2 regions of the Fictibacillus sp. b24 genome follow, and region 2 is predicted to be linked to the other one. Evidence: riboswitches for the same ligand, from Rfam matches in the RefSeq annotation. Region 2 holds a riboswitch; the other holds the start of a gene.
The links. A riboswitch is a leader RNA that binds a small molecule or an ion and turns the genes downstream of it on or off. The one in region 2 is predicted to bind cyclic di-AMP.
Positions count from the first base shown of each region.

Region 1 (8,133 bases), 2.1 Mb from region 2:
GTCTTGGAATGAAGCGATCATTGAAGTAAGTAATGAGAGCACGCTTACTAAGTACATCTCAACTTATGAACTCTACGAAAACGTTGAAAAAGACATGTATTTTTCTGATTCATTGCATCCTAACCGCAGGGGATATAATAAGCTGGGGAATTGGGTTTACAGCCAGTGGAAACCTTTAAATCAAGAATAGCCTCCAAAGAAGTGTTTGACTTCTTGGAGGTTTTTTAATTTGGTTGTTTTCATAAACTTTGTTGCCCTTGAAAGTGGTTGATTTCCATTCCAGGTGCTCGCTTTCCGCGGGGCAGGAGTCTCGCACCTTGCACTCCAATCAACTGTCAAAGAAGAAAGTAGAAACACCCTCTTATCACCACTATTTTTTAAAGAAGAACCATTTTTTTTAAAAAGACCATTGACTTGAGAATGATTATCATTATAATTAGAATTGAAGTTGATAATCGTTTTCAATTAATTTATACATAGAGGGAGCAAGAAGAAAATGCAGAAGAAGAATTTATTCACAACATTTATTATTGTTCTACTAGCAGCTGTTATTATGGCCGGCTGTGGGAAGTCAAATGATGGTGCAAGTTCAGGTAATGACAAAGCATCTAATAAAGAAGAAAAAAATAGCGGGGAAGTTAATCTATACACAAGCCGTCATTATGACGTTGATGATAAAATATTTGCTGATTTTACAAAAGAGACTGGAATTAAGGTAAACGTTATTAAAGGGAAAGAAGATGAATTGATTGAGCGTCTTTCTAGAGAAGGAAAGGCTACTAAAGGAGATCTATTCTTCACATCTGATGCAGGCCGTTTACATTGGGCAAAAGATAAAGATCTGCTCCAAAGCGTTGAAAGTGATACGTTAAGCAAGAACATTCCTGAGAATTTAAAAGATAAAGATAACCAATGGTATGGTTTAACGAAACGTGCACGTGTAATTGTTTATTCTAAGGATAAAGTTGACCCTTCTGAGCTATCTACTTATGAAGCTCTAACAGAAGACAAATGGAAAGGGAAAGTGCTTATCCGTTCTTCTGAAAATATTTACAACCAATCATTAGTGTCTTCTTTTATATCACTAAACGGTAAAGAAGAAGCTAAGAAATGGGCAGAAGGTATCGTGAATAACATGGCTCGTGACCCTCAAGGCGGTGACCGCGATCAAGCAAAAGGTATCGTTGCTGGTGAAGGTGATGTTGCAATCATGAACTCTTACTATTTTGGACAGATGCTAAACTCTGAAGATCCTGAAGAAGTGAAAGTTGCTGAACAGCTAAAAGTGTTCTTCCCTAACCAAGAGACTACTGGAACACATATCAATATTAGCGGGATCGGTGTAACGAAACATGCTAAGAACAAAGAAAATGCAATCAAATTAATGGAATACTTATCAAGTCCAGATGTACAAAAAGTATTTGCTGAAGCGAACTATGAGTACCCTGTTAATAAAGAAGTTGAACCTTCTGAGCTGTTAAAATCTTGGGGTGAGTTTAAGGAACAAGACCTTAATCTTTCTGAGCTTGGGGAAAACAATGCAGATGCTGTTAAAATCTTAAATGAAGTAAGCTGGAAATAAAATGTAAAAAATTGCCGTATCGCATTTTGTGATACGGCTAATCGTATGTAGAAACGAACAGCTAGACCTAACCAGATGAGTAAAGAAGAAGGTGAAAATGTTGTATTTGATTCGAAAAATGAGATCGCAATTTAATAGTTGGGCTCTGCTTAGCTTTATTTTTTCAATTTTAATCATTTTACCGGCTTTGCTCATTATGGTTCAGTTATTCGCGGAGAGTAATGAGAATTGGGAACATATTAAAGAATTTTTGCTAAAGAACTATATTATAAATTCGGTAACACTAGTTATTTTTACAGGAATATTTACTGTAATCATTGGTGTAAGTGCAGCGTGGCTCGTGACTGCCTATACGTTTCCGATGCAGCGTTTCTTTAAATGGGGATTAATTCTTCCTCTTGCGATTCCTCCCTATATCGGAGCGTATACGTACCATGGCATTCTGAATTACACGGGTGTTATCCAAACAAATCTTAGAAATCACTTTAGTATAAAGGTTGATCAAAAGTTCTTTGACATTATGAACATACCAGGAGCAATTTTTATCTTTACTTTGTTCCTCTATCCATATGTTTATATCATCACAAGAAGTTTCTTGGAAAACCAGTCTTCTTCTCTAATAGAAAATGCACGTGTTTTAGGTAAAGGTTCATTCCAAACGTTTATACAAGTGGTACTTCCAATATCTCGAACAGCAATAGTAGGCGGTGTCTCTTTAGTTATCTTAGAGGTATTTAACGATTATGGTGTTGTTAAATACTTTGGAATTCAAACGTTTAGCACAGCTATTTTTCAAGCTTGGTTTGGAATGGGAGATATTCAATCTGCCATTAAATTAGCGGGTACATTGATGGTAATCGTTGTCTTTATCCTAATCGCAGAAAAGTTGATACGGGGGCGGAAACAGTTCAGCTATTCAACGTCAAAAGTACGCCCATTGCAGCCGAAGGAATTAAAAGGTTGGAAAAAGTACTCTGTTCTTACCTTATTCCTTGCATTGTTTGCAATAGCCTTTCTTATTCCTTTCATCCAGCTTTTACAGTGGGTGTACATGACATATGATGTAATCTTAAGTGAGGTTTTTCTGGATTTAATTTGGAATTCGGTGTTTGTGGCTTCCATAGGTTCAGGGCTAATCATTATTACCGCTCTCATAATCGCTAATTTTAGTCGTCTTTCAAAAGGATGGGTCAGCAAGTTTTTTTCAAAGATAACGGTTTTGGGATATTCGATACCTGGTGCTGTTATTGCGATAGGTGTACTCACGTTATTTCTTGCACTGGATCAAAAGGTTATTGTCTTATATGAATGGATGGGGCTGGAGCCTACGCTTGTATTAAGCTTAAGCATCAGTATGCTGATCTTTGCCTATGTTGTCCGCTTTTTGGCCGTAGGGTATAACTCTATTGAATCTGGCTTTGAAAAAGTGGGGACAGTTTTCACAGATGCCTCCAGGACATTAGGAATGTCTGTTACTAGGACCTTTTTTAAAGTGGATATAAAAATGATAAAAGGTGCGATTGCTGGCGGTTTTATTCTAGTTTTCGTTGATATTTTGAAAGAATTGCCCTTAACGCTCATACTGCAGCCATTTAACTTCTACACGCTAGCTACGAAAACTTTCCAATATGCGAGTGATGAACGAATTCATGAAGCCTCTGTTTCGTCTATGGTGATTATTTGTATAAGTGCACTGTCGATATTCTTTTTACACAAAGTTTTAGAAAAGGAGCCAAAATAATGTTTGTTCAAATCAAAGATTTAGCGTTCAATTATAAAAATTCCCGTAAGCCTCTATTTGAAAACCTTTCTTTAGGGTTTAAACAAGGTGAAGTTACTGTAATATTAGGCCAGAGCGGTAGCGGGAAAAGCACATTGCTTCGTTTAATTGCAGGCTTAGAAATGCCTACAAAGGGATCGATTTTAATTGATCGTGCCGTTATGAACGATTCATTTCGATTTGTACAGCCTGAAAAGCGCGGGGTAGGACTTGTTTTTCAAGATTATGCCCTTTTTCCGCATATGACGGTTGAGAAGAACATTAAGTTTGGCCTTCATAAAATGAGTCGTAAACAGAAGCAATACCGCATGGAGGAGCTTCTGACTATGGTAGGAATGGAAGAGTATGCTTCTCGTTATCCTTACGAATTAAGTGGGGGTCAGCAGCAGCGAGTAGCTTTAGCGAGAGCATTGGCACCAAATCCATCGTTAATTATGTTTGATGAACCTTTTAGTAACTTAGATACTAAACTTCAAGAACAGATTCGTGATGATTTGAAAGAAATCTTAAAACGTACTGGGATTACTTCTATTTTTGTTACACATGACGAAGAAGATGCGCGTGCGATTGGGGACAGGATTGTACTTATGCAGGACGGTAAGATCCAGGAAGCAGGTAGACCAGAGGCAGTATTTAAACAGAATAGAGAAAAGCTTTCGTTAGCTTATGTATAAATAAAAAAACCGGGGCTATCCCGGTTTTTTGCTACTTCTACAAGATTGTTTAAACGGAAAACAACTACTTCCAAGACAACAAAGCTTACAAAAGGAGCCTATTTTTTAAATTGAGCGTCCAATTTCCCGTTCATGTCGATTAAGAATCCGATTTCTCGGCCTAATAGTTCTCCAAGTTCTTTTGCTTTCTTTTCACTCTCGTTCTTTATCTGTTCAATCGTTAGCTCGCCTTTTAATTTTGAAGCACCAACGATAATGCTTAAGTCACCTTTTTCATAAAATACAATTTTCATTTACAATACCTCCCTGAAAAATAAAACCTTCTACATATTTCGCTGTTATCCTCATACTTATGGGGTAGCAGTGAGAATATGGAAAAACATTCATGATGAAACTATTAATTGGAATAAATAAGTATATCGTGTTTTCTTGACAAGTTTTTATGTATGTTGATAAAATTAGAGCATATTCATATGATTCGCTGAATTCTTCACTTCTATTCTAAGAACTGAAGAGAAGAAGCGGGGGAACCACAAAATTGGCAATATGCCTCGGGATGAATTTGTTTAAATACGAAAGGGATAACTCTCAATTCCCTAATCCGACAGCTAACCTCGTAAGCGTTTTTGGAGAGAGAGCTTTAATACATGGGCTAAGTCTATGTGTTGCGGTGTATCCCACGGAAAATCCTCTCTATTTTCGTGGGTTTTTATATGCAGCAAACAAAAATTTAGGCATGTATTAGGACACACTCCTCATACTATAGTAACAATAGTAAGAATTTTCAAACAAAAGGGGGATGCGTTTATGAAATTGTCAACGAAAATTTTGATCGCGCTGGCATTAGGGGTTGTAGCAGGCCTTATTCTTAATTTAACCTTGCCAGATGCGTTCGCAACACTGGATAAATACGTATTAAAGCCAGTGGGAACATTGTTCTTAAACCTTATTAAAATGCTTGTTGTACCGATTGTTTTCTTTTCAATCGTTTTAGGAACTGCAGGATTGGGTGATCCAAAAAAACTAGGACGTATCGGTGCAAAAACAATTGGTTTCTTCTTAGCTACTACAACAATCGCCATCATTATTGCTATGAGTTTAGCACTTATTTTTAAACCAGGCGTAGGTGACTTTAAAACTGAAGGAGCTAAATTTGAAGCACAAGAAGCTCCAGCTGTTACAGATACGTTATTAGGAATTATTCCTACCAATCCTGTTCAGGCTATGGCTGACGGAAACATGCTTCAAATCATCGCTTTCTCAGTATTTGTTGGTTTCGCGTTAACGATGCTTGGAAGCAAAACAAAAGGAATTATGGATTTAATTGAACAAGGTAACGATATCATGATGTACCTTGTAAATGTAGTAATGAAGTTTGCTCCATACGGGGCTTTTGCTCTAATCGCTTCGGCAATCGGAAGCCAAGGTATGGATGCAATTAAAGCGATGGGACTCTATATGACAATCGTAATTGCCGCATTAGCAATACATTCAATCGTCACATACGGTGGCTCTGTTGCATTGTTAGGTAAAATGAACCCTGTTACGTTCTTTAAAGGCTTTGCGCCTGCAATGTCAGTAGCATTCAGTACATCAAGTTCAAATGCTACACTTCCGATCTCCATGAAAACAGCCCAAGAAAACCTTGGTGTCCGCAAATCTGTAAGTGGATTTGTACAGCCGTTAGGCGCTACGATTAACATGGATGGAACAGCGATTATGCAAGGGGTAGCGACGATCTTTATCGCACAAGTATATGATGTAAACTTAAGTATTGGTGCGATGCTTACTGTTATCCTTACAGCTGTTCTTGCTAGTATTGGTACAGCAGGGGTACCTGGAGTAGGACTCATCATGCTAGCGATGGTACTAAACTCAGTTGGATTACCAGTTGAAGGTATCGCTCTGATCCTTGGTGTTGACCGACTTCTTGATATGTTAAGAACGGCTGTTAACATCACGGGAGATGCTGCTTGTGCAGTTATCGTCGACAAGGGTGAAGACAAACATCTTGGTGCTCGTGATCAAGAAGTTAGCGCATCATAATGGATTAATTAAGCTGCAGAGATTTTTCTCTGCAGCTTTTTTATATGCCGATTTCCCTAGTTTAGTAATTATGAGTAAATAAATGTAAGCAAGGATAAAAAAACATGTTAAAATGGATAGATACATAATGAAATTTCGGAGTGATTTTCTTGGAAAAATGGGTCGAGATATTAATGCTTACTGGTAAGATCATATGGGTACAGATTCAGACTGTTATCAATCCTCTTATCGAATTAATTGAAAGTGGGACGAATAACTTTTGGTTTGTATTTGCGTTCACTATCGTCGCAGGAGCTGCGCTTTTAAGCCTTATTATTAATGGAATCACCTTTTATCAGGCTCATAATTTTATCCATCGAAAAATGGTTATTGAATCATCTCAAGATATTGAATTTACTTTATTCTTAAAAACGCTTTGGCAGAGTAGCCGATCTAAAGGTTTGTTAGCTAACGCAAAGTCAGCCAAAAGCCGATACCTTCAATTCAATACACAGGAACGTCTTTTTGTTCAAACCTATCTGCAGCAGCGTTTGAAATTTTTACGTATAAACCAGCCTTTGTTTATATTGGCGGCCGTATTTATTGGTTTAATCTCAAGTATTGCTGTTAACGTACTGCCCATTGAGGCTGTAGCGTTAACTGCTGAAAATGTGTTAAAAACAACTTTGTTTGTACTTGTTTGGCTGTTCATTATGCAAACTAAATATGTATCAGTTAAGAAACAGACATACTATCACCTAGCTTGGATGCAAGAAACGAACAGAGCAGTAAACGAGGATTACATACAGGATGAAGGTGCTCAATTGTCGATAGAAAAAGAAAACAACCCTGCGTATTAACGTGATACGTAAGGGTTGTTTTTTATCCAAAATCGATAAGGATAATGGACCGCTTCTTCTGCATATTGAATACCAATTCGTGGACCTGCTGCGATTTGTCGTTCTTCTACATTAAATCCTTCTTCAATTCTTATATTGCTTTCATTAATTTTCTTTCCATTATCAGATAAAGTAAAATTCATACTTTTGGAAAGCTTGCCAGGTCCGTTTGTCAGCTGAAAATCATTCTTTATCTTTGATCTTCTTTCCCTCATTTTTTCCATCCCCTTCACTGGCTGAAGCGCTCTTATTAATACTGCTTCAGGCTTATTAAATGGTCCTGATACAATGTTAAAGCAAACGTGCATCCCGTAAATAAAATAGGTATAAATCGTCCCTGCCTCATGAAACATGACTTCTGTTCTCGGTGTTCTTCGATTTCCATATGAGTGAGCTGCCCGATCTTCTGGGCCTAAATATGCTTCAGTTTCAACAATATATCCTGAAACCAAACCATCTTTACTCTCATGAATAAGCTCCATGCCTAAGAGTTTTTTTGCAAGATCAAGTGTAGGTAAACAAAATAAGTCCATTTTAATCTCCTTATATGTATGACTTTTGCTTTATGTAAGTACAATAACAATAGGATTGTAGTATTATGTTTCCTTTTGTCGAAGTTTTACAAACGTTAAAAAAAGGAAATAAGGCATGTAACAAGAAGTTTTTATAAAGCAAATAAATAGGAGGCGTTTAATGTGGATGATTGGGTAAATCAAACAGGGATCTATGAGAATCTCTCCAAACGACGCTGGGAATATTGGGAAGTTAGTCAACAAGGCATTAAAACGATGGTTTCCTGGTTGTGCTGGAATGCGCCTAATTCTGTTTATGAACAGTGGAGTAAATCTGTCTTGCATTAAACGCAGTTCTCGTTAGAAGTTCCTTTTCTTTAAAGGGACTTTTTTATTTGTATATAAGGCTTGAATCTTCTTTTAAGTGGTTAAAATGATTAACAGCTAACAAAAAGGAGAAGATTTACATGAATCATAATAAAGGTCAGCTTCGCAGAGCCGTTGAAGGTCGTAAACAGCGATTAATTCAGCATCTGATTCATAAAGGAATGTATGGAAATGAGGATCACAGACACTTAACCGAGTTCACACTAAGTGAACTAGAGTTGGAATGGAAAAATGCTCAATTTATTGATCAAGAAAACCATATTAGCTGATTTTT
Region 1 covers NZ_JAUCES010000005.1:1,102,244-1,110,376, forward strand. Annotated here, with positions in the region: gene QUF49_RS05550 (GDSL-type esterase/lipase family protein) at 1-190, shown strand, start outside; gene QUF49_RS05555 (Fe(3+) ABC transporter substrate-binding protein) at 497-1,582, shown strand; gene QUF49_RS05560 (ABC transporter permease) at 1,680-3,323, shown strand; gene QUF49_RS05565 (ABC transporter ATP-binding protein) at 3,323-4,036, shown strand; gene QUF49_RS05570 (hypothetical protein) at 4,135-4,329, opposite strand; cyclic di-AMP (ydaO/yuaA leader) riboswitch at 4,506-4,674, shown strand; gene QUF49_RS05575 (dicarboxylate/amino acid:cation symporter) at 4,844-6,082, shown strand; gene QUF49_RS05580 (hypothetical protein) at 6,232-6,921, shown strand; gene QUF49_RS05585 (DNA-3-methyladenine glycosylase) at 6,918-7,493, opposite strand; gene QUF49_RS05590 (hypothetical protein) at 7,656-7,820, shown strand; gene QUF49_RS05595 (Fur-regulated basic protein FbpA) at 7,940-8,128, shown strand.
Region 1: it holds a riboswitch for cyclic di-AMP, as region 2 does, so the genes downstream of both, QUF49_RS05575 (dicarboxylate/amino acid:cation symporter) here and QUF49_RS16790 (potassium channel family protein) in region 2, are expected to answer to the same signal.

Region 2 (8,133 bases):
TGCTCCAACAAACATTAAAAGAATCATTAACAAAGATGTATCAGGATTTATCGCAGTCATATCGATAGAGTTAAATCCTGCTGTTCTTGGAGAAACACCTTGAAAGTAAGAAGCCCAAAATTGCTCTATACCTGAAAGCATTCCGATTGTTTTAGGATTATTAAACTCAAATAAGTAAAAAAGTAAAATAGAAATCACATTGATGATTACTGTGGAAATCAGCATGACTTTCGTATGAAGGGAAAGGGTTTTCCATCTTCGGCTTACCCACATATCAACCAACACAGTAAAACCAATCCCACCGGTAATAAACAGGAACGATATAACGAGGTTCATTGTCGGATCTCCCACATATCCCATTAACCCATCTGACCAAAGCGAGAATCCTGCGTTATTGTACGCTGATATTACGTGAAATACGCTGTAGTATATTCCTTTATAAAATCCTAAATCAGGTATAAGTCTTACCGAAAGAACAATAGTAGCAACCATTTGAATACTGATCGAAAACAAGAATAAGTTTCGTACTAACCTAATTACCCCGCCGATCGACGGTTGATTTAATGCCTCTTGCATAAGAACCCTTTGCTTAATGGATATTTTCCTGCCCATCATAATGACGACTAAGGAAGCAAAGGACATAACGCCGAGTCCTCCAACTTGAATCAAAAACAGAATTACAATTTCACCAAACAAGGTAAATGTAGATCCTGGATCAACCGTAGCAAGTCCTGTTACGGTTGCAGCAGATGTTGCGATAAAGAAGGCATCTATCCATGATAGGGCTTTTTCATGAGCAATGGGCAGCTTCAATAAACAAGTACCTACGAAAATAAGAAATAAGAACAGCAATGCTAAAAATTGAGGAGGACTCAATTTAATCGGATTGTGCAAGAATCGCTTACGATTTTTCACATGCAGTGCCAAAGCTTACACTCCTTCATCCTCGAAACGATTTAGGTCCTCATTTTTCCCAATGACAACCAGAATATCTCCATACTCTAAAGAAACATCTGCAATAGGAGAAACATGTATTTCATCTCCACGTTTAATGGCAACAATGTTACATCCATAACGCGCACGCACATCTAGATCTGTAAGCGTCTTGTTCACAAGTTTGTCCGTTACGCCAATTTCAACAATACTATGTTCATGTGATAGTTCAATGAAATCAATAATTTTTTCTGAAGAAATAAGCTGTGCAACTCTGAGTGCCATGTCACGCTCTGGGTGGATAATGCGGTCTGCACCTAGCTTTTCCAATACTTTATGATGATAATCATTCTGGGCTTTTACCCAAACTTTGTTAACGCCCGCTTCTTTTAAAAGCAAGGTAGTCAAAATACTTGCTTGAATGTCTTCTCCGATTGAAACAATAACATGGTTGAAGTTTCGAATGCCTAGAGATTTCATTACCTTTTCATCTGTTGAATTGGCTTGAACCGCTTGAGTTGCGATCGTTGCAAATTCATTTACTTTTTCCATATCATTATCAATTGCTAGGACATCGTAGCCCATAGTGGCAAATTCTCTACAAATGCTGCCCCCAAAGCGACCAAGTCCAATTACGGCAAACTGTTTTTTTTTCATTACGATTCTCCCCTTAACTACATGAAGTTTTCCTTCGTTGTCCTCTAGCCTTGCTGGTTAAGAGGTTCTGTAAATCAGTAAAAAAACGCAAAAAAAGACCACACAAAAAAGCGGGTCCGGTTTTTCACCAAATTGACCTCTCCAGTGACATGACGCTTACGGGGTTAGCTGTCGGATTAGGGATTGGAGTATCCCTTTTTGCGTAAAGCAAAATTCACCCCAAAAAATTGGTTCCCCCGTTTCACAGTAGTTTTACCATAAAAACAACTGTAAATTCAGCGATCTAAAGCCTGCTAAATTTTGAATTACATATACTGTAATCCTCCATCTTTTAAATGTCAATCCATTTTTATAGTGTTAACAAATACTTTACATTTTTCCTGAAAATTGAAGAACCAAAACTACGATTCCAACGATCCATACATAGATCGCAAACCCTTTAAGCGTGCCGGTTTGCAGAAGTTTAATCATCCATTTCACAGCAATATATCCGAAGATTGCTGATGCTAACGTACCAATCGCAAGCGCTGAAAAAGAGATCGGTGGCTGTGCACCCGTGAAAAGATCTTTTGACTGAAGAACAACCCCACCTGCAATGGATGGGATGGAGAGTAAAAATGAAAAGTACGCTGCTGCTTTTTTATCGATTTTACAAAATAACGCCGCTGCAATTGTGAGACCAGACCGGGAAACTGCCGGAAGAATAGCCGCTCCTTGAAATGTTCCGATCACTAGAGCATCGCGTATTGTAATGTCACCAATTCCTTTGTACCCGTTCCGTTTATAAGAATCAGCCCACCATAACAATAATCCTGTCAGCAAAAACTCCCATCCGACGGTTATCCCTGTTTTAGAGATTTCTTCAAAAAAACCTTTAAAAGCCAGTCCGATTATAGCAGTTGGAATCGTTCCTGCAATGAGCAGAATTCCGATTTTGCTGAACGGCCTTCTTATAACTTCTAAAATCTCTTTTCCATAGACGGTCATAACGGCAATCAGTGTACCAATATGCAGCATACTATCAAGGAATAGTCCCGCTTCCTCCAGCTGAAATACTTGCCTTCCTAAGAGCAAGTGCCCTGTCGAGCTCACAGGTAAAAATTCAGTTAAGCCTTGGACAATACCTAATATTAGGGCCTCGAGCCAATCCATAAAAAAATCCCCCTCTATAAATGGTCTCGTACAACCTATTCTATAAAGGGGTTTTCTATGCTATGTTTTCTAATAGGCGGCGAATCTCTTCGTCAGTTTCGTTTCTGCGGTACTCACGTATTAAGGATACGATCCGTTCCTCTAATCTTCACTTCCTCGACCTTCTTGCCTCTAAGAAAACATCTATCCTAATAGGCGGCGAATCTAAATTTTATAGAACGCCTGAGAACAGACGAGAAAACGACTCTTTCGTTCTTTCCCAAAGCCCTCTTTTATAAAATTCAACCGGGCGAATTTTTGTAGATTCTTCCATGTCTTCTTCGTACTGTCGAACCAAATCATTAACAGAAGACGTATTCAGCAGGAACACGTTCACTTCAAAGTTCAGATGGAAACTTCTCATATCCATATTTGCCGTACCAATCGATGCTGTATCACCATCAATAATGATTACCTTTTGATGCAAAAATCCTTTTTTATACGAATAGATCTCGATTCCTGAGCGTAAAAGTTCTGGATAATAAGAGCGGGTCGCATATTGAGTTAAGAATCCATCGTTAATTTCCGGAACCATTAACCGGACTTGAACTCCTTTTTTGGCAGCCACACGAAGAGCAGTCCGGATTGCTTCATTCGGAACGAAATATGGTGTTGCGATCCAGATGGATTTTTCCGCGCAGGAAATTAAAGAATAATAAAGATCACTCATTATCCCGAGCTGCGTATCTGGTCCGCTCGCTACAACGTGAACGGTGCCGTCTCCTTCTGCCGAGTGTGCTGCCGTAAGGTGATCATCTTCTAATAAGTCCTCACCGCATACATACTCCCAATCCATTAGAAAAATAGCATGCAGAACTTGAACAGCTTCTCCTTCCATGACCATATGCGTATCGCGCCAAAAGCCGATATCAGGATCTTCACCTAAATACTCAACACCAACATTGAGGCCTCCAACAAAACCTATTTTTCCATCAATCACAATAATTTTACGGTGATTTCGGAAGTTTAGTTTTTGGTTAAAAAATCCATAACGAACAGGTAAAAATGCTTCTACAAGAACACCAGCCTTTTTCATGCGATCAATATCATGCTGCTGAAGCGATAAGCTACCTATTCCATCATACAAAAATCTGACTTTAACACCTTCGTTTGCTTTTTTTATCAAAAGATCGATAATATCCTTCCCAAGCCGGTCGGAGCGAAAGATATAATATTGAATGTGTATATATTCCTTCGCCTCTTGTAACCGTGCAATGATCTCAGGAAACGTTTCTTGACCATTCTGTAAAATTTTCGTATCCGTGCGTCTGTTAATACGAGTAAGCGTGATGTGATGAGCATGTTTAGCGAAACATTGCTGATGCCTTTTCAAATCACTAAAATCCGGTTTCTCTTCTTGCTTAGAAACCCTGATCCACTCATCCCTGTCTTTTTTTCTTTTCGATTTAAACAGATGACCTTTTAAGTAAAGTTGCCCCGAATAAAGGTAAAACATATACCCTACAAATGGGAACAGAATCAAAACATAAATCCATAGAAGCGTGTGCTGAGCTGTTCTGTTTTCGAGCATTAACGAATAAATCGTGTACAAAATAACGGCAATGTAAAGGAGCCCGAATGCTGCTTTAATAATTACATATCCTTCTGCAAAAAAAACGATGTATAAACAGACGAGTAACAATAGTGTGAGGAAAAATTCCCATATTCGTTTCATGCACTAGCTCCTTTTTCAATCTTCTCTTTACCTCTTTTATTCCCTTACCCTTGTAAATAAAACAAAAGCACCTCTCTTTTTATACCATTTTTTCTTAGGATTTGCAGATATCATGACTGTTATGAAATAAGTACCGTTTCGATCATTCGAACGGCTCCCATGCACAGACTCCTCGATGGCACTTAATGTCGACTTTTACGAAAATACTGTCCACTTTTTGAGTTTTACTGTCCACTTTCGCTGATTTACTGTCCACTTTTATAAATTTACTGTCCACTCTGCTATTTTTACTGTCCACTTTAATTTTCCGCAAAAAAAGAAACACATAAAAAAACTCCAAAGGTTATCACCACCTCTGGAGTCATTTAACCTTATTCAGCTTTCGCTCCATTTTGCTTCCAATAGTACTCTGCTACGGCATCAGCTACAGCTTCAGCACTTCTGTATAGCTCATCCATGTTGTTGTCGACGCCTCCGAATTCAATGAGAAGAGCATTTTCGGATAAGTCTTGATTGTAGACGCCGTTGCCAGTGGTTTTGTTTTTGCCGATTACCCCACGGCTTAATCCTGGATATTTCTTATCTAAAATCGCATTAATTTCCTGTGCTGCTTTTTGGTTTTTCTCAAAATTAGGATTAGCAGTTCCGATTACAAACAGCGTACGTGCATAAGATTTCCCATTAATTTCGGTTGTTGTGGATTTTCCTCTTAGCGAGTCACGATGCAGATCAAAGATCAGGTCTATATCCTGATTGCTCGCCATTGCACTTTGAACGAGCGTACGTGACATCGGGTAACTTTTTCGATAGTCTGTATTATTTTTCTTCAACAGTTCCGTCATGTTGGTATAATCAACGGTTGTTCCAATTCCTCTCGCCTCAAGTTCCTCGCCTAATTTTTTCCCGACCATCGTAATATTTACTTTGGAATGAATGGCATGGTCTGGATTTGTGACTCCTTTCAAGTGAGGTAAAAAGGACTCCCAGCTGTGTGAATGATAGATATAGGCGATCTTCTTACCGCTCGTCGTTTGCCCTGGCGGATTTTGTGGCTCAGTGGGATCAGGATCTTCTAAACGCTCCATGTCTTGAACCTCTGCTTCTTCACCGCTTAACAACAGCTCCATTGGCGGCGGTGACTCGTACGCCAAGTTCGTATAATCCGTTCCTTCCCCAGCGACAATGATCGTGGAATCGTAGAGCGCAAATCCTGGCAGTTCGTTTCCCAGCAGGCTTCGAATGTCCCCAGGTTTTATGCTTGTAGTAAGCTCGAACAATACACTCGATAATGCAGGCGGTTCACTCTCTTTCGGCAGTTCTTGCGTAAAGTATCTGTTTTCCCAGCCTATGAAATAGACAAGTGCCTCTCCAGAAAACTCCGTTAGCCATTTGTGCATAGTCGAAGAACTCAACCTGTATTTGTGCTCAAAAGATGTGATAAAACTAGTGGCAATCACAATAAATAGCATGGCTCCAGCAAGTAATAAAGGTAACCGTTTCATATTCAATTGCGGGGTAAACATGTATAGCCCTCCACTTCTGTTTGCGTTTCTATCACATCCTATGCACGTAAAAATTTAAATAGAATCAAATCTATGAATAAATAATAGAGATTACGTTGCTTTTAAAATTTATCTCTATTAGAAAAGTTGGTATAAGTTATTTTGCCCTCATTGAGAGATAAGAGGAGAGTGCAAGGTGTGTGCCTAACACCTAAGAAAGTTATCGAGAGGTATGGGATAAGAAAGCATGCTACGTGGATCTTAAGAGACGCATGAGCACACATCTTTTTGAATGGTTCTTTTCCTAAAAGTTTGTTGCTTCAGAGGCAATTGGTTCAATTCTCTTCTTTGATAAGTTGATTGGAGTGCAAGGTGCGAGACTCCTGCGGGACAAGCGGTCAGATGAGACCCTTAAAGGCGCAGAGCGGCAAGGGGCTCACCGCCTGCCCCGCGGAAAGCGAGCAGCCTGGAGCGGAAATCAATCTCTTTCAAGAGCAACAACGAATGCAAAAGAAGCCCTTTATTTTATTTAATATGTTTAAATACTTTTAAGCGCAAAAAAAAACCAGTTACTCAACTGGTTTGTGATGTGAAGACAAGCTTATCCGTTTCTGTATGATGATTTCCACTCGCAAGCTTCTCATAAATATCAATAAAAATCCCTAACTCTTCAGGTGACAAATGATTTAGGTAACTGCTTATTGAATCGACTCTTTCATTTTCAGCCTCTCTTAAAATTTCGTGTCCTTCGTCCGTAATCTCTAAATACACAATTCTACGGTCTAGGTCACTTCGGTAACGACTTACATACCCACGCTTGTACAAACGATCCGCACCAACAGTTATCGCACTTGGTTTAACACCCATATAATCAGCTAATTTTGAAACGGTCCATTTATTTCTAATGCATAATGTCTTTAAAAGTACGAATTGTGTTTTCGTTAGTTCCTTTTCAATTGCAATTTCCGGGTGCAAACGCTTTGACACAATATAATGTACTCTTTCCAATCTCTCCACATAGGATTTCAAATCCTTATTCCCCATACTATGAACCTCCAGCCTCTAAGTTGAAATGCGAATATTATACTAACATTATACAAGAATTTTCATAACATTTGAACTATTTTTTACAAATAATGTGCAAACATGTTGACTATTGGCATAAAATTACATTATGATACATTCAAATAAATTTGAACGTTTCAGGAGTGTTGAACATGAAAGAAATTTACCACATACGTGAAGTAGAACAGCTAAAGGTTATTTCTGACCCGCTTCGCATTAAAATTCTTTGGGAGATCTTAGATGAAGCAAAGACCGGAAAAATCCTATCTGACCTTTTAGAAGTACCTGCACCTAAAATTCACTATCATCTAAAAGAAATGGAACGCGTTGGCTTGATAGTGGTTGAACGCACCGAAGAAAAGAATGGCATTATACAAAAGTTCTACAGACCTGTAGCTCATTCATTTTCAATAGCTGAAATTTTGCCTGATCAGCGTAATGCAGTAAAAGATGAACTCTCTGATGCGCTAAAAGAAAACATTCTTGTATCTCTCGAAAAAACTAAATCGATGATTCGCAAGCTGGATCCTGAAGTGCTGGCCTATACAGATTCCCCTCTTAAATTTGGATATAGGCATGTGAAACTGTCTTCTGACCAAGTTAAACAGCTTCATGAAAAAGCAAAAGAAATTTCCGAGTTAATCTCAGAGTTTAAAAAGAATGAACGTGAGGATGGCGAGATTTATCATTACTTCATGCTCTCATTCCCTCTAAAAGAAACACCATATCCAGAAGAGGAGCTTGATTGAAATGACACAAGCACTGACGGTACAGGATAAAAATATTGAAGGATCTCTTTTTAAACAGCGTTCTTTTTTGTTCATATGGGCAATCACGATTTGTTCTTCATTTTCCATCGCTATTTTTCAGTTTTCACAAAGCTGGTATGTCGTAAAAACTCTCGACAAAGAAGCGTCGCTCGGAATCGTATTTATCGCAGCGAACGTGCCTCGTATTTTATTTATGGCCATTGGAGGCGTTTTAGCAGATCGAGTCAGCCGAACTAAAATTTTGTTCGTCTCTAATCTCTTAAGAACTGTTCTATTAGTTGGATTGTTGATTATGCTCGCAACAGGACATCTATCCCTTCTCTCTTTTATCATTTTCGGT
Region 2 covers NZ_JAUCES010000005.1:3,215,752-3,223,884, forward strand. Annotated here, with positions in the region: gene QUF49_RS16785 (TrkH family potassium uptake protein) at 1-927, opposite strand, end outside; gene QUF49_RS16790 (potassium channel family protein) at 931-1,590, opposite strand; cyclic di-AMP (ydaO/yuaA leader) riboswitch at 1,728-1,881, opposite strand; gene QUF49_RS16795 (undecaprenyl-diphosphate phosphatase) at 1,960-2,742, opposite strand; gene cls (cardiolipin synthase) at 2,954-4,456, opposite strand; gene spoIIP (stage II sporulation protein P) at 4,828-5,979, opposite strand; gene QUF49_RS16810 (hypothetical protein) at 6,315-6,491, shown strand; gene QUF49_RS16815 (MarR family winged helix-turn-helix transcriptional regulator) at 6,532-7,002, opposite strand; gene QUF49_RS16820 (ArsR/SmtB family transcription factor) at 7,176-7,772, shown strand; gene QUF49_RS16825 (MFS transporter) at 7,774-8,133, shown strand, end outside.